One region of the Nocardioides sp. LMS-CY genome, then DNA from elsewhere that is predicted to be linked to it. Evidence: predicted binding sites of a transcription regulator. Region 1 holds the regulator's gene; each other region holds the start of a gene.
The links. The regulator HrcA, encoded in region 1, represses chaperone genes, less so after heat shock. The targets are predictions, from matches to a motif close to TTGGCACTCGNNNNNNNCGAGTGCCAA.
Positions count from the first base shown of each region.

Region 2: the regulator HrcA is predicted to act here: its motif matches at 1,891-1,917, upstream of groES (co-chaperone GroES).
Region 3: the regulator HrcA is predicted to act here: its motif matches at 3,098-3,124, upstream of groL (chaperonin GroEL).

Region 1 covers NZ_CP076104.1:3,607,808-3,612,391, forward strand. Annotated here, with positions in the region: gene KM427_RS17240 (winged helix DNA-binding domain-containing protein) at 1-139, shown strand, start outside; gene KM427_RS17245 (16S rRNA (uracil(1498)-N(3))-methyltransferase) at 238-978, opposite strand; gene dnaJ (molecular chaperone DnaJ) at 984-2,153, opposite strand; gene hrcA (heat-inducible transcriptional repressor HrcA) at 2,213-3,232, opposite strand; gene KM427_RS17260 (hypothetical protein) at 3,381-4,097, shown strand; gene KM427_RS17265 (MBL fold metallo-hydrolase) at 4,131-4,584, shown strand, end outside.
Region 2 covers NZ_CP076104.1:1,446,691-1,451,274, reverse strand. Annotated here, with positions in the region: gene groL (chaperonin GroEL) at 1-1,380, opposite strand, end outside; gene groES (co-chaperone GroES) at 1,461-1,754, opposite strand; gene KM427_RS06915 (class I SAM-dependent methyltransferase) at 1,946-3,112, shown strand; gene KM427_RS06910 (hypothetical protein) at 3,177-3,809, opposite strand; gene KM427_RS06905 (MBL fold metallo-hydrolase) at 3,950-4,584, opposite strand, start outside.
Region 3 covers NZ_CP076104.1:4,675,578-4,680,161, forward strand. Annotated here, with positions in the region: gene KM427_RS22150 (RNA polymerase sigma factor) at 1-451, opposite strand, end outside; gene KM427_RS22155 (Uma2 family endonuclease) at 485-1,033, opposite strand; gene groL (chaperonin GroEL) at 1,310-2,935, opposite strand; gene KM427_RS22165 (ATP-grasp domain-containing protein) at 3,306-4,172, opposite strand; gene KM427_RS22170 (LacI family DNA-binding transcriptional regulator) at 4,212-4,584, opposite strand, start outside.

The DNA.
Region 1 (4,584 bases):
CGACGGCTGGCTGGCCGGCCTGTGGCGGATCGAGGACGACCGGGTGCGGATCGTCGACCTCTTCCGCGACCTCACCCCTGCCGAGCGGGCCGAGCTCGACGACGAGATCGCCCGGATCGAGGGACTGCTGGCGCGGTGAGGTGGCGGGGCGCCACCCGGCGGTGCGCCAGCAACCGATCCCGCCGGCCAAACGGTGCCCAGCTCACCGCCACCCGGCCGACCCATACCGGCGCACCCTCACCCCCAGCGCGACGTGCGGGACAGGATCGCGGCGACGGCGGCGACGCCGGCGGTCGACGTTCGCAGCACCTCGGCGCCGAGCCGCACGGACGCGGCTCCGGCGGCGACGAACGCCGCGACCTCGTCGTCGGTGAGTCCGCCCTCGGGCCCGACGACCACGACGATCCGGCCCGACGACGGCACCGACACCGCGGCGAAGGAGGTGGTCGCCGCCTCGTGCAGGACCACGGCGAGGTCGGCGTCGCGCAGCAGGGCCGCCACGTCGTCGGTCGACGCCGGCTCCGCGACCTCGGGGAACCACGCGCGCCGGGCCTGCTTGGCGGCCTCGCGAGCGGTGGCGCGCCACTTCGCGAGCGACTTCGCGGTCCGCTCGCCCTTCCAGACCGCCACGCTGCGCGCGGCCGCCCAGGGCACCACCCGGGCGACGCCGATCTCGGTGAGCACCTCGACGGCGAGCTCGCCCCGGTCCCCCTTGGGGATCGCCTGGACGACCACCACCTCGGGGGCCGCCGGGTCCTGCGCCGTCACGGTCTCGACCTCGAGCGTGAAGACCCGCTTGCCGGTCGAGCCGACCGCGCCCCGCGCGGACCTGCCCGCGCCGTCGGTGAGCACGACCTGCTCCCCGACCCGCAGCCGGCGCACCGCGACCGCGTGGTGGGCCTCATCGCCGTCGACGGTCACGACGTCGCCGACGGCGACGCCGGCCAGCGTCGGGACGAGGTGGACGGGGAGCGACATGGGGCTCAGTGCGTGTTGAAGGCGTCGCGGAGCCGGCCGAAGACCGACTTGCCGCTCGGCTGCGCCTGGCCCGACGGCTTCTCCTCGTCGCGGATCGCGGCCAGCTCGCGCAGCAGCTCCTCCTGGCGCGGGTCGAGGCGGGTCGGCGTCTCGACGACCACGGTGACGACCAGGTCGCCGCGTCCGCCGCGCAGGCCAGGTACGCCGCGGCCGCGGAGCACCTGCTCGGCGCCCGACTGGGTGCCGGGCCGGACGTCGAGGTCGATGCTGGTCTCGACGTCGGTCCGCGGCTCCTCGCCGTCGACCACGTCGGCCTCGAGCGTGGGCAGCGTGACCGTGGTGCCGAGCGCGGCGGCGGTCATCGGCAGCGTGACGGTCGTGTGCAGGTCGTTGCCGTGCCGGGTGAAGACGTCGTGCGGGGCGACGTGGATCTCGACGTACAGGTCGCCGGCGGGTCCGCCGCCCGGGCCGACCTCGCCCTCGCCCGAGAGCTGGACCCGCGTGCCCGTGTCGACGCCGGCCGGGATCTTGATCGTCAACGTGCGGCGGGAGCGGACCCGGCCGTCGCCGGAGCACTCCCGGCAGGGGTCGGGGATGATCGTGCCGAAGCCGCGGCAGGCCGCGCACGGGCGCAGCGTGCGGATCTCGCCGAGGAACGAGCGCTGCACGTGGGCGACCTCGCCGGCACCGTGACAGGTCTCGCACGGCACCGCGTGGGTGCCGGGGGCGGCGCCCTCGCCGTGGCAGGTGGAGCACATCACCGCGGTGTCGACCTTGAGCTCGCGCGAGACGCCGAACGCGGCCTCGGCGAGATCGACCTCGAGCCGGATCAGCGCATCCTGGCCGCGCCGCTGCCGCGAGCGCGGGCCACGGCCGCCGCCGGCGGAGGCGCCGCCGAAGAACGCGTCCATGATGTCGGTGAACGAGAAGCCGGCGCCCTGCCCGAAGCCGGCGGCGCCGCCGAAGGGGTCGCCGCCGCGGTCGTACGCCGCGCGCTTCTGCGGGTCGGACAGCACCTCGTAGGCGCGCGAGATCTCCTTGAACCTCTCCTGCGCGTCCGGGTCGGGGTTGACGTCGGGGTGGTACTTGCGCGCGAGTCGGCGGTAGGCCTTCTTGACGGCGTCGGCGTCCGCGTCGCGATCGACGCCGAGGAGCTCGTACAGGTCCTGGCTCAAGTGGGTTCCTTCGTGGTCGTACTGGCTCTGCTGATTCCCGGGCTGTTCCCGTCGGAGGTTCAGGCCTCGTCGAGGATTCGCGAGACGTAGCGGGCGACGGCCCGCACCGCCGCCATGCTGCCGGGATAGTCCATGCGGGTGGGGCCGACGATGCCGAGGCGGGCGAACGCCTCCTCGCCGGGTCCGTAGCCCGCCGCGACGACGCTGGTCGAGGCGAGCTCCTGGTAGGGGCCCTCGTGGCCGATGCGCACCGTGATCGGCTCGCCGGTCGTCGCCTCGCCGAGGAGCTTGAGCAGCACGACGTGCTCCTCGAGCGCCTCGAGCAGGGGCCGGACCGCCGAGTCGAAGCTGTCGCCGTACCGCGCGAGGTTGGCCGCGCCGCCGACCGCGATCCGCTCGTCGGAGCGGTGGTCGGACATCGCCTCGGAGAGCGCGTCGATCACGGCCAGCGTGGCCGGCGGCGCCAGCGCCTCCTCCGCGACGAGCGCGCCCAGCGCGGTGACGGCGTCCGCGATGACCTGCCCGATCGCCGCCTGGCCGATCACCGCGCGCAGCTCGACCAGCGCCTCGTCGTCGAGGTCGGCGGCGAGCTCGACGATGCGCTGCTCGACCCGACCGGTGCTGAGGATCAGCACCACCAGCAGGCGGTTGGGCGCCAGCGCGACCAGCTCGACGTGTCGCACGGTGGAGCGCGAGAGCGTCGGGTACTGCACGATCGCGACCTGACGGGTCAGCTGCGAGAGCAGTCGCACCGAGCGCTGGACGACGTCGTCGAGGTCGACGGCCCCGTCGAGGAGGGAGGCGATCGCCCGCCGCTCGGCCGCGCTCATCGGCTTGACGGTGGTGAGCCGGTCGACGAAGAGCCGGTAGCCCTTGTCGGTCGGCACCCGGCCCGCGCTGGTGTGCGGCTGGGCGATGTAGCCCTCGTCCTCGAGCGCCGCCATGTCGTTGCGGACCGTGGCCGGCGAGACGCCGAGCCCGTGCCGCTCGACGAGGGACTTGGACCCGACCGGCTCCTCGGTGGCGACGTAGTCCTCGACGATCGCACGAAGCACGGCCAGCCTGCGCTCCTCCTGCACTGCCCGCCTCCTCTTGGCACTCACCCCGCCGGAGTGCCAAGAGTACCCGTCGCCCGGCGGCACCACATCGTGGAAGCGCCGGTGCGACATCCTCCGGTATTCAGATAGGTTAGGCTTACCTAAGTTATTCCGTCCGGACGGAGCAACGGTGACCACGACCGAGCAGCCCAGCTCAGACCTCGACCCTCGACTGGTCGCGAACGACGCCCGCAGCATCCTCGCCTGTCCGGGCTCGGTCAGCCTGGTGATCGAGGGCGAGGAGCACGCCGTGGGCGAGGACGAGCAGCTCGGCCTCACCGACCACCGGGGTACGCCGACCTTCCTGTGCCTGGCCGACTCACCGGTCGCCCGCGCGGCGGCGACGCAGCGCAGCGCGCTGCTCACCCTGACCAGCGGCCTCGGCCCGCGCGGCGGATCCGCGCGCGGCGACTCGCTCACGCTCGCCGGCCGTCTCACCCGGTCCGGGTTCGAGCGCTGCGAGTGCTGCGACGAGATGCGCCACGTGGTCTCCCTCGACCTGAACTTCGTGCTGCTGGCCCGCCCGGACAGGCACCTGCGGGTGCCGCTCGACGACTTCCGCAGCCGCGAGCACCACCTCAACCGCGGCCACCTCCAGCGCTCGGTCGAGCACGCCAACGACTGCCACCAGGAGGAGCTGCGCCGCTCGGTGGCGCTCGGCACGAACACCCGCCCCGGCGACCTGGTCGGGGTGCGGATCGCCCGCCTCTCCCCCTCCGAGGTGACGCTCCAGTGGGTGGACGTCACCGGGTCGCACCAGCGCTCCGTCGCCTTCCCGCGCCGCGCCCGCGACCTCGCGGAGCTCGGCGAGATGCTCCGTCGCGGGCTGCACGCCGGCATCTGCTGATCCCGCGGCACCGGGCCCGCCTACCCTGGCGGGATGGGCTTCACCGAGATCGCCGACCGGGTCTGGGTCGCGCGCTACGACTGGTTCGACGTCAACGTCACGCTCGTCGGCGGTGACCGCGGGCTGCTCGTCGTCGACACGCACGCCTCCGAGCCGGCCGCCCGGGGCGTCGTCGACGACGTACGCCGCCTGGCCGCCGGGCTGCCGGCACCGGGCGTGGTCGGCGTCGTGAACACCCACGAGCACTTCGACCACACCTTCGGCAACGGGGTGTTCCGGCACGAGTACGGCGACATCCCGATCCACGCGCACGAGGTGGCCGCCGAGCGGACGCTGCCCGCCGGCGAGCGGATCAAGACGCTCTACGACACCGAGCCCCACGACCCGCACCGCGACGAGGTGCAGCGCACCACGATCGTGCCGGCCGACCACACGTTCTCCTCCGCGGTCGCGCTCGACCTCGGCGACCGGATGGTCGAGCTCGTGC
Region 2 (4,584 bases), 2.2 Mb from region 1:
GCCGTTCTCGCCACCGTTCTCGGCGATCCAGCGCAGCGGCTCGTCGGCGGCCTTGCGCACGATGCGCACGCCGACCGCCTCGTCGCCGGACAGGCCGAGGTCGCCGTCGAGCACCGACACCGCGTGGATGAGCGCGGAGCCGCCGCCGGCGACGATGCCCTCCTCGATCGCGGCGCGCGTCGCGGAGACGGCGTCCTCGATGCGGTGCTTCTTCTCCTTCAGCTCCACCTCGGTGGCCGCGCCGACCTTGATCACGCACACGCCGCCGGCCAGCTTCGCGAGGCGCTCCTGGAGCTTCTCGCGGTCCCAGTCGGAGTCGGTGGACTCGATCTCGGCCTTGATCTGGTTGACCCGGCCCTCGACCTCGGCGGAGTCGCCGGCGCCGTCGACGATCGTGGTGTTGTCCTTGGTCACCACGACGCGGCGGGCCTGGCCGAGCACCTCGAGACCGACCTGGTCGAGCTTGAGGCCGACCTCGGGGGCGACGACCTGACCGCCGGTCAGGGTCGCGATGTCCTGCATCATCGCCTTGCGACGGTCACCGAACGCCGGGCTCTTCACCGCGACGGCGTTGAACGTGCCGCGGATCTTGTTGACGACCAGGGTCGACAGCGCCTCACCCTCGACGTCCTCGGCGAGGATGAAGAGCGGCTTGCCGGCGGCGATGACCTTCTCCAGCAGCGGGAGCAGCTCGGCGACGGCCGAGATCTTGCCCTGGTGCAGCAGGATGTACGGGTCGTCGAGGACGGCCTCCATCCGCTCGGGGTCGCTGACGAAGTACTGGCTGATGTAGCCCTTGTCGAACTGCATGCCCTCGGTGAAGTCGAGCTCGGTGCCCATGGTGTTGGACTCCTCGACGGTGATGACACCGTCCTTGCCGACCTTGTCGAAGGCCTGCGAGAGCAGGTCGCCGATCACGCTGTCGCGGCTCGAGATCGTCGCGACCGAGGCCATGTCCTCGACGGACTCGACCTCGCGGGCGGCCTCCTTCAGCGCGTCCCCGACGGCCTCGGCCGCGGCGTCCATACCCCGCTTGAGACCCATCGGGTTCACGCCGGCCGCGACCGCGCGCAGGCCCTCGTGGACCATCGCCTGCGCGAGCACGGTGGCGGTGGTGGTGCCGTCGCCGGCGATGTCGTTGGTCTTGGTGGCGACCTCCTTGGTGAGCTGCGCACCGAGGTTCTCGAACGGGTCGTCCAGCTCGACCTCACGCGCGACGGTCACGCCGTCGTTGGTGATGGTCGGGGCGCCCCACTTCTTGTCCAGGACGACGTAGCGGCCCTTCGGGCCCAACGTCACCTTGACGGCGTTGGCGAGCGCGTCGACGCCGCGCTCGAGCTTGCGGCGGGCGTTCTCGTCGAACTCCAGGATCTTCGGCATGACTCTCCTCTCAACGAAGATCGGGTCGTCCGCCTCAGGAGGGGCTACAGACCCCTGAGAGGCGGACGACCCGAGGGAAATCAGGAAACGACAGCCAGTACGTCGCGCGCGGAGAGGATGAGGTACTCCTCGCCGGCGTACTTGACCTCGGTGCCGCCGTACTTGCTGTAGATGACCTTGTCGCCGACGCTGACGTCGAGCGGGACGCGGTTGCCGTTGTCGTCGATGCGACCCGGACCGATCGCCAGGACCTCACCCTCCTGGGGCTTCTCCTTGGCGGTGTCCGGGATGACCAGGCCGGAGGCCGTGGTCTGCTCAGCGTCGAGCGGCTTGACGACGATCCGGTCCTCGAGAGGCTTGATGTTGACCGACACGATGTCGACCTCCACTTTCTGGCACTTCGATGGTGGGTGGTGCACGTCTGGTGCCTGCGGGTCCGGTACGCCGTCGCGGGGGTCGCACCGGTTCACAGGCGCTGGCACACTCACGAGGAGAGTGCCAGATCAGAAACTAGCACTCACCCCAACTGAGTGCCAGCGTTACCCCGCACTGACAGGATCGGACCGTGGATCTCGACGCGTTCCGGTGGCTGCTCACCGACGACGGCCAGCGCCTGCTCGACGCGGCGGCAGGCGAGCTGCGCGCCTCGGGCGACTCCCTCGCCACGCAGACCAGGCTGCGCCGTACGGCGGAGCCGGCACACGTCGCGGCGGCGCTGACCCAGGTCACCCTGCGGGTGCGGGCCCGGGCGAAGTTCGGCGACCTCGCCGACCGGATGTACTTCACGCCCGACGGCCTGGAGCAGGCGACCCGGCCGCGCGTGGCCGAGCACCGCGCCGCCCGGCTGGCGGCCGCTTCGGCCACCACGCTCATCGACCTCGGCTGCGGCATCGGCGGCGACCTGCTCGCGGCGGCCCGCGTCGGCCTGGTCTGCGCCGGGGTCGATCTCGACCCGGTCCGCGTGGAGGTCGCCCGGGCCAACCTGGAGGCGCTCGGTCTCCCGGGTGCGGTGACGGTCGCCGACGCGACGACGGTCGACACCACGCCGTTCGACGTCGCCTTCGCCGACCCGGCCCGGCGGGGCGCCCGCGGCCGCACGTTCGACGTCGACGGCTGGACGCCGCCGTGGTCGTTCGTCGAGCGGCTGCTCGCGCGCGACTCCTGCGTGAAGGTCGCGCCGGGGATCCCCCACGACCTGCTGCCGCCCGGCGTCGAGGCCGAGTGGGTCAGCGACCGGGGCGAGGTCAAGGAGGCCGCACTCTGGTCCGGTCGGCTGGCGACCTGTGCCCGCCGGGCGACGGTGATCGCCGAGACCGGACTGGCCACGCTCACCGACGAGGACGACCCCGGGGCCGACGTCCGCGTGGTCGGTGCCTTCCTCTACGAGCCGGACGGCGCCGTGATCCGGGCCGGACTCGTCACCGCCGTCGCCGCGGGCGTCGACGGCGGCCTCGTCGACGAGCACATCGCCTACGTCACCTCCGACGCGTCGTACCGGACGCCGTTCGCGCGCGGCTACCGGGTCGTCGAGGAGCTCCCCTACCGCGAGAAGCAGCTGCGGGCGGCGATCCGCGAGCGCGGCATCGGGCGGCTCACGATCAAGAAGCGGGGCGTCGACGTCGTCCCCGACCAGCTGCGCAAGCGCCTCGACCTGCGCGGGGACGGCGAGGCGACGATCGTGCTCACCCGGGTGGCCGGCGAGGGCACGGCGCTGCTGGTGGAGCCCTTCTGATCGACGCCGACAGACGAATCTCCCGGGAGCCGACTGGCTCCCGGGAGACTCGGGTCGTGGGCGGTCAGGCGACCTGCGGGACCGGCTGCCCCTCGGCCTCGACGCGACGGGCCTGGCGGGCGTGCCAGATACCGAAGCCGAAGAGGACCAGCAGGACCGCTGCTCCGGCGAAGGCGGCGATGGCGGCGATGCCGGCGATGGTGCCGACGGTCGCGAACGCGTAGCCGTAGAGGAGCAGGCCGCGGAGGGTGTTGCCCATGAAGAGCGACTCACGCAGGTCCATCCACGCCTGGGCCTCGTCCTTCTGCGCCTGGGTGGCGTTGGGGTTCTCCGCGATGGCCGCGGAGAGCTCGCGACCCTTGGCGCTGGCCTCCTCGTAGGTGACGGGGTCACCGTTGTTGAGGGCCGCACCCGACGCGTTCATGTGCGCCAGGATGTAGTGGTCGGCGAACGCCTTGGCCTCGGGCCCGGTGTCCAGCGGACTGCCGGCGTAGGGCTTCAGGGCCTCGGCGTCGGCCTCGGGGAGGCTCGCGAGCGCGTCGCCCTCCGGCATCACGATGTCCTGCTGGGTGAACTGGGCCTCGACCTGGTCACCGATGAACACGTTCGCCCAGGTGAGCAGGCCACCGGCCATGAGGAGGACGGCGGCGAGGGCCAGTCCCGTCCATGAGATCAACTTGTCGAATGCCGAGCGCATCGTGCGCCTCCCTGTGTTGGCGGGACTCCTTCGTCCTGCTTCACCCAGAACGTTAGAAACTGCTGAACGCCGTCAGCAGGGCCGCACGGACGGTCCTGACGGGACCTAGGTCCCGTCAGGACCGCCGCAGCGTCGGCGGCTCAGCCCAGCGCGGCTCGCTCGGCGCCGATGGTGGTGTCGTCACCGTGACCGGTGTGCACGACCGTGTCGTCGGGCAGGGCGAAGAGCCGGGCCCGGATGGACTCCAAGATCTGGTCCCCGTCGGAGTAAGAGCGGCCGGTCGCGCCCGGCCCACCCTGGAAGAGGGTGTCGCCGGTGAACACGCACCCCAGGTCGGGGGCGTAGAGGCAGACCGCGCCCGGCGCGTGACCGGGCGTGTGCAGGACCTGCAGCGTCGTACCGCCCACCTCGATGACCTGACCGTCGGCCAGGTCGAGGTCCCACAGGTGGTCGCTGTGGGTGAGCTCCCACAGCGGCCGGTCGGCCGGGTGCAGCATGATCGGCGCGCCCGACCCGTCGTTGACCGCTTCGCGCAGCGCCGGCGCGACCCGCACGTGGTCGTCGTGGGCGTGGGTGCACACGATCGCCTTGACCCGCCGGTCCCCCACCACGGCCAGGATGTCGGCGACCGAGTGCGGGGCGTCGATCACCACGCACTCGGCGTCGTCGCCGATCACCCAGATGTTGTTGTCGACCTCGAAGGTCTGCCCGTCGAGGGAGAAGGTGCCCGAGCTGACCGCGTGGTCGACCCTGGCAGATCCCGGACCAGTTCCCG
Region 3 (4,584 bases), 1.1 Mb from region 1:
CGCGGGCGCGGTGGAGGCGGATGCTCGCCGCGTTGGCCGAGACGCCGAGCACGGTGGCGATCTCGGCCGGGGTCAGCTGCTCCCAGGCCCACAGTCTCAGCAGCTCGGCGTCGGCGGCGCGCAGGCGAGCCAGTGCCGAGGTCAGCTCCGGGTCGCCGTCGGGCTCGGCATCGACCGGCCGTGGCGGGTCCAGCGCGGCGACCCGGGCCGCCACCCGTCGCTGGCGGCGCGCGGACCGCTCCGCGTTGCGCAGGCAGTTGGCCGCCACGCCGTACGCCCACGGGAGCGGTGCGTCCGGCAGCTCGGCGACCCGCCGCCAGCAGACCAGCAGCGTCTCGGCCAGGACGTCGTCGGCCGTGTCGGGGTCGGTACGCCGCGCGAGAAAGCGCCGCAGCGGCTCGATGAGCCCGGGCGCGATCTCCTCGAAGCGCTCACGCCGGCTCTCGTCCACGCCACCACCCTCACACACGGGTGACAACGCGGCTCAGCGCACCAGCTCCTCCGGCCGGAGCTCGATCGGGAACGGCGCATCGGTGCGGAACGACTCGTCGCCCTTGGCGGACGCGTCCGAGACGTACTCGTCGCCGTCGAGCCGCCACGCGGTGATCGACGGACGGTCGGGGTCGACCGCCCAGTACGACGCCACCCCGGCGCGCTCGAACGCCGCGCGCTTGAGGATGAGGTCGATCAGCCGGGTGCCCGGCGAGAGCACCTCGATCGCGAGCACCGGCAGGCCCACCATCTGCTCGCCCTCGAGTGCGTCGCGTGGGGCGACCAGCAGGTCGGGCTGGAGCACGGTGATCTCGGAGAGGGCGATGTCCAGGGGCGTGAGCATCACCTCCAGGTCGTCGGAGCAGGCCTCGCGCAGCCGCAGGTACAGGTTGCCGACGGCACGCTGGTGGGGCACCGCGGGCACGGGCGTGACGATCAGGGAGCCGTCGAGGAGCTCGTGGCCGTGCCCGTCATCGGGCATCGTGCCCAGGTCCGCGGCCGTCAGCGGACCGCTGGGCGGGAACCCGGACGCGGCAATCATGGGAGTCATCGTGCCCGCTGAAGGCATGGAGCTCAAGACCGAGGACGAATCCCCGGGGTAGCCCCCGCGTATCGGGCTGGCCGCGAGACGGCCGAACGGCCCCGGTCCTCGTGGGACCGGGGCCGTTCGGGTGTTGCTTCGTGCTGTCGGGCAGCGCCGGCGACTGGGTTTCGAGACGCGTCGCAGGTCTCGCGCTGGCGCGCGATCCCTGCCGACGCTCCTCAACCTGGCACCTGGCTTGACCCGGGCCAGCAAGCTGGCCCGGGTCAGGGGTGCTCAGAAGTCCATGCCGCCCATGCCGCCGGTCGGGTCGCCCATCGGGGCGGCCTTCTCCGGCTTGTCGGCCACGACGGCCTCGGTGGTGAGGAAGAGCGCCGCGATGGAGGCGGCGTTCTGCAGCGCGCTGCGGGTCACCTTGGCCGGGTCGATGATGCCCTCGCCGATCATGTCGACGTACTCGCCGGTGGCGGCGTTGAGACCGTGACCGGCCGCGAGGCCCTTCACCTTCTCCGCCACGACGCCGCCCTCGAGACCGGCGTTGACCGCGATCTGCTTGAGCGGAGCCTCGGTCGCCACGCGCACGATGTTGGCGCCGACGGCCTCGTCGCCCGACAGGTCGAGCTTGTCGAACGCCGTCGCCGACGCCTGCACCAGGGCGACGCCACCGCCGGCGACGATGCCCTCCTCGACGGCCGCCTTCGCGTTGCGAACGGCGTCCTCGATGCGGTGCTTACGCTCCTTGAGCTCGACCTCGGTGGCCGCGCCGACCTTGATGACGGCCACGCCGCCGGCCAGCTTGGCGAGGCGCTCCTGGAGCTTCTCGCGGTCGTAGTCGGAGTCCGACTTCTCGATCTCGGCGCGGATCTGGTTGACGCGACCGGCGATCTGGTCGGCGTCGCCCGCACCCTCGACGATGGTGGTCTCGTCCTTGGTGATGACGACCTTGCGGGCCTGGCCGAGCAGCTCGATGCCGGTCGACTCCAGCTTCAGGCCGACCTCCTCGGAGATGACCTGGCCACCGGTCAGGATCGCGATGTCCTGCAGCATGGCCTTGCGGCGGTCACCGAAGCCCGGGGCCTTGACGGCGACGGACTTGAAGGTGCCACGGATCTTGTTGACGACCAGCGTGGACAGCGCCTCGCCGTCGACGTCCTCGGCCAGGATCAGCAGCGGCTTGCCCGACTGCATGACCTTCTCCAGCAGCGGGAGCAGGTCCTTGACCGACGAGACCTTCTGGTTCGCGATCAGGATGTAGGGGTCCTCGAGGACCGTCTCCATGCGCTCCGGGTCGGTGACGAAGTACGCCGAGATGTAGCCCTTGTCGAAGCGCATGCCCTCGGTGAGCTCGAGGTCGAGCCCGAAGGTGTTCGACTCCTCGACGGTGATGACGCCTTCCTTGCCGACCTTGTCCATCGCCTCGGCGATGATCTCGCCGACGGTGGTGTCAGCGGCGGAGATGCTCGCGGTCGACGCGATCTGCTCCTTGGTCTCGACGTCCTTGGCCATGCCGAGCAGCTGCTCGGACACGGCGGAGACGGCGGCCTCGATGCCGCGCTTGAGGCCCATCGGGTTGGCACCCGCGGCCACGTTGCGCAGACCCTCGCGGACCATCGCCTGCGCGAGGACCGTCGCCGTGGTGGTGCCGTCACCGGCCACGTCGTCGGTCTTCTTGGCGACCTCCTTGACCAGCTCGGCGCCGATCTTCTCGTAGGGGTCCTCGAGTTCGATCTCCTTGGCGATGCTCACACCGTCGTTGGTGATCGTGGGGGCGCCCCACTTCTTCTCGAGTACGACGTTGCGGCCCTTGGGACCGAGGGTGACCTTGACGGCGTCAGCGAGCGTGTTCATGCCACGCTCGAGGCCGCGCCGGGCCTCCTCGTCGAATGCAATCAGCTTCGGCATAACTCCTGCGATTCCTTCGCATCGGAAGTTCGTATCCGGAAGCGGCGGGTTGCCCGCGACGGACGGACCCCGCCCCCGACGAACCATTTCTCGCCGGGCATGAGGACCTCAACGTCGCCGTTCCGGTTTGTCACTCTCAGGTCGAGAGTGCCAGCCTCATGTTTAGCACTCGCCCCTGCCGAGTGCAAGGCGATCGGCAGCCCGGGCGCGAGGCACGAGCGCCCGGGCTGGGACCGATCGGGTTGAGCAAGCGCACGCCCGAGCTTGCGAGGGCGTGACCGCGCGTCGAAACCAAGGGCAGCCGCGGCGCGAGGCACGAGCGCCGGGGCTGGGGCTGATGGGCGAGGCACGGGCGCCCGCGCCGCGCGCCTCAGCCGGCCGCGGTACGCCGGCCCGCCCGCTCCGCGACCATGTCGGCGAACGGCGCCGCGTTGTCGGGCAGCACGTCGAGGTAGAGGCCCGGCTCGGTGAGCTCGACCTCGCTGACGACCAGCCGGCCGCGGTGGCGCATCATGTCGACCCGGCCGTAGACGATCTCCTCGCCCAGCAGGCCGGCGACGGTCGCGACCGCCTCCGTCGCCAGCAGGGCGGCGTCCGGGGCGAGGGGCACGGCCCGCGACGTACCGCCGAACTCCTCGTGCACCCGGATGTCGGAGGTTCCGGGCAGCTTGTCGACCTGGCTCACGGCGCGCCCGGCGATCACGAAGACCGACGTCTCACCGTCGTGGTGGATCGAGTCGACCAGCGGCTGCACGACCCAGGGGCCGTGCCCCGCCCCGTCCGGCTCCCAGGCCGCCGGCTCCCGCAGCAGCTCGAGCCCGCGGCCGCCGGCGCCGACCCGCGGCTTGACGACCGCGACCTGGTGCCGGGCCGCCAGTGCCCGGACCTCCTCGACCGTGTCGGCGGCCGCGGTCGGCACGACGGGCAGCCCGGCCTCCTGGAGGTCGAGCAGGTAGCGCTTGTCGGTGTTCCAGCGGAAGACCCGGGCGCCGTTGAGCAGCGCCGGACCCAGCCCGGAGGCCCAGCCGAGGAACTCTCCGGCCCGGGTGTCGTAGTCCCACGTCGAGCGCACCGCGATCACCGCGGCGTCGGACCACTCGACGGCCAGGTCGTCCCACACGACCCAGCGCGCGTCGAGCCCGCGCTCGCGCAGCGCGGCGTCGAGCGCCTCGTGCCCGTACTCCCCCTCGGGCAGGCCCGAGCAGGTGACGAGCAGGACGAGCGGCCGGTCGGTCATGACGGGGACACTAGATGACTTCGCGGGCCGCCCGCTCGGTCAGGCGCTGTCGCGGACCACCAGGCTCGTGGGGAGCATCCGGCCCGGCAGCGGGGGCCCCGGAGCACGGGTGGCGTCGAGGACCATCGCGGCCATCTCGCGCCCCATCTCCTCCGGCGACTGGTGCACGGTCGTGAGCGGCGGGGTGGTCGACTGTGCGATCGGGGCGTCCTCGAAGCCGACGACCGCGACGTCCCCGGGCACCCGCAGGCCCGCCGCGGCCAGTGCCCGCAGCGCCCCGGCCGCCATCAGGTCGTTGGCGCAGAAGACGGCGTCGACCTCGCCCCCGGCGAGCAGCTCGCGCATCGCCAGCTCGCCGCTGGCCTGGCCGAAGTCGCCGCGCGCCACCAGGCGCCGGTCGACCGCGCGCCCG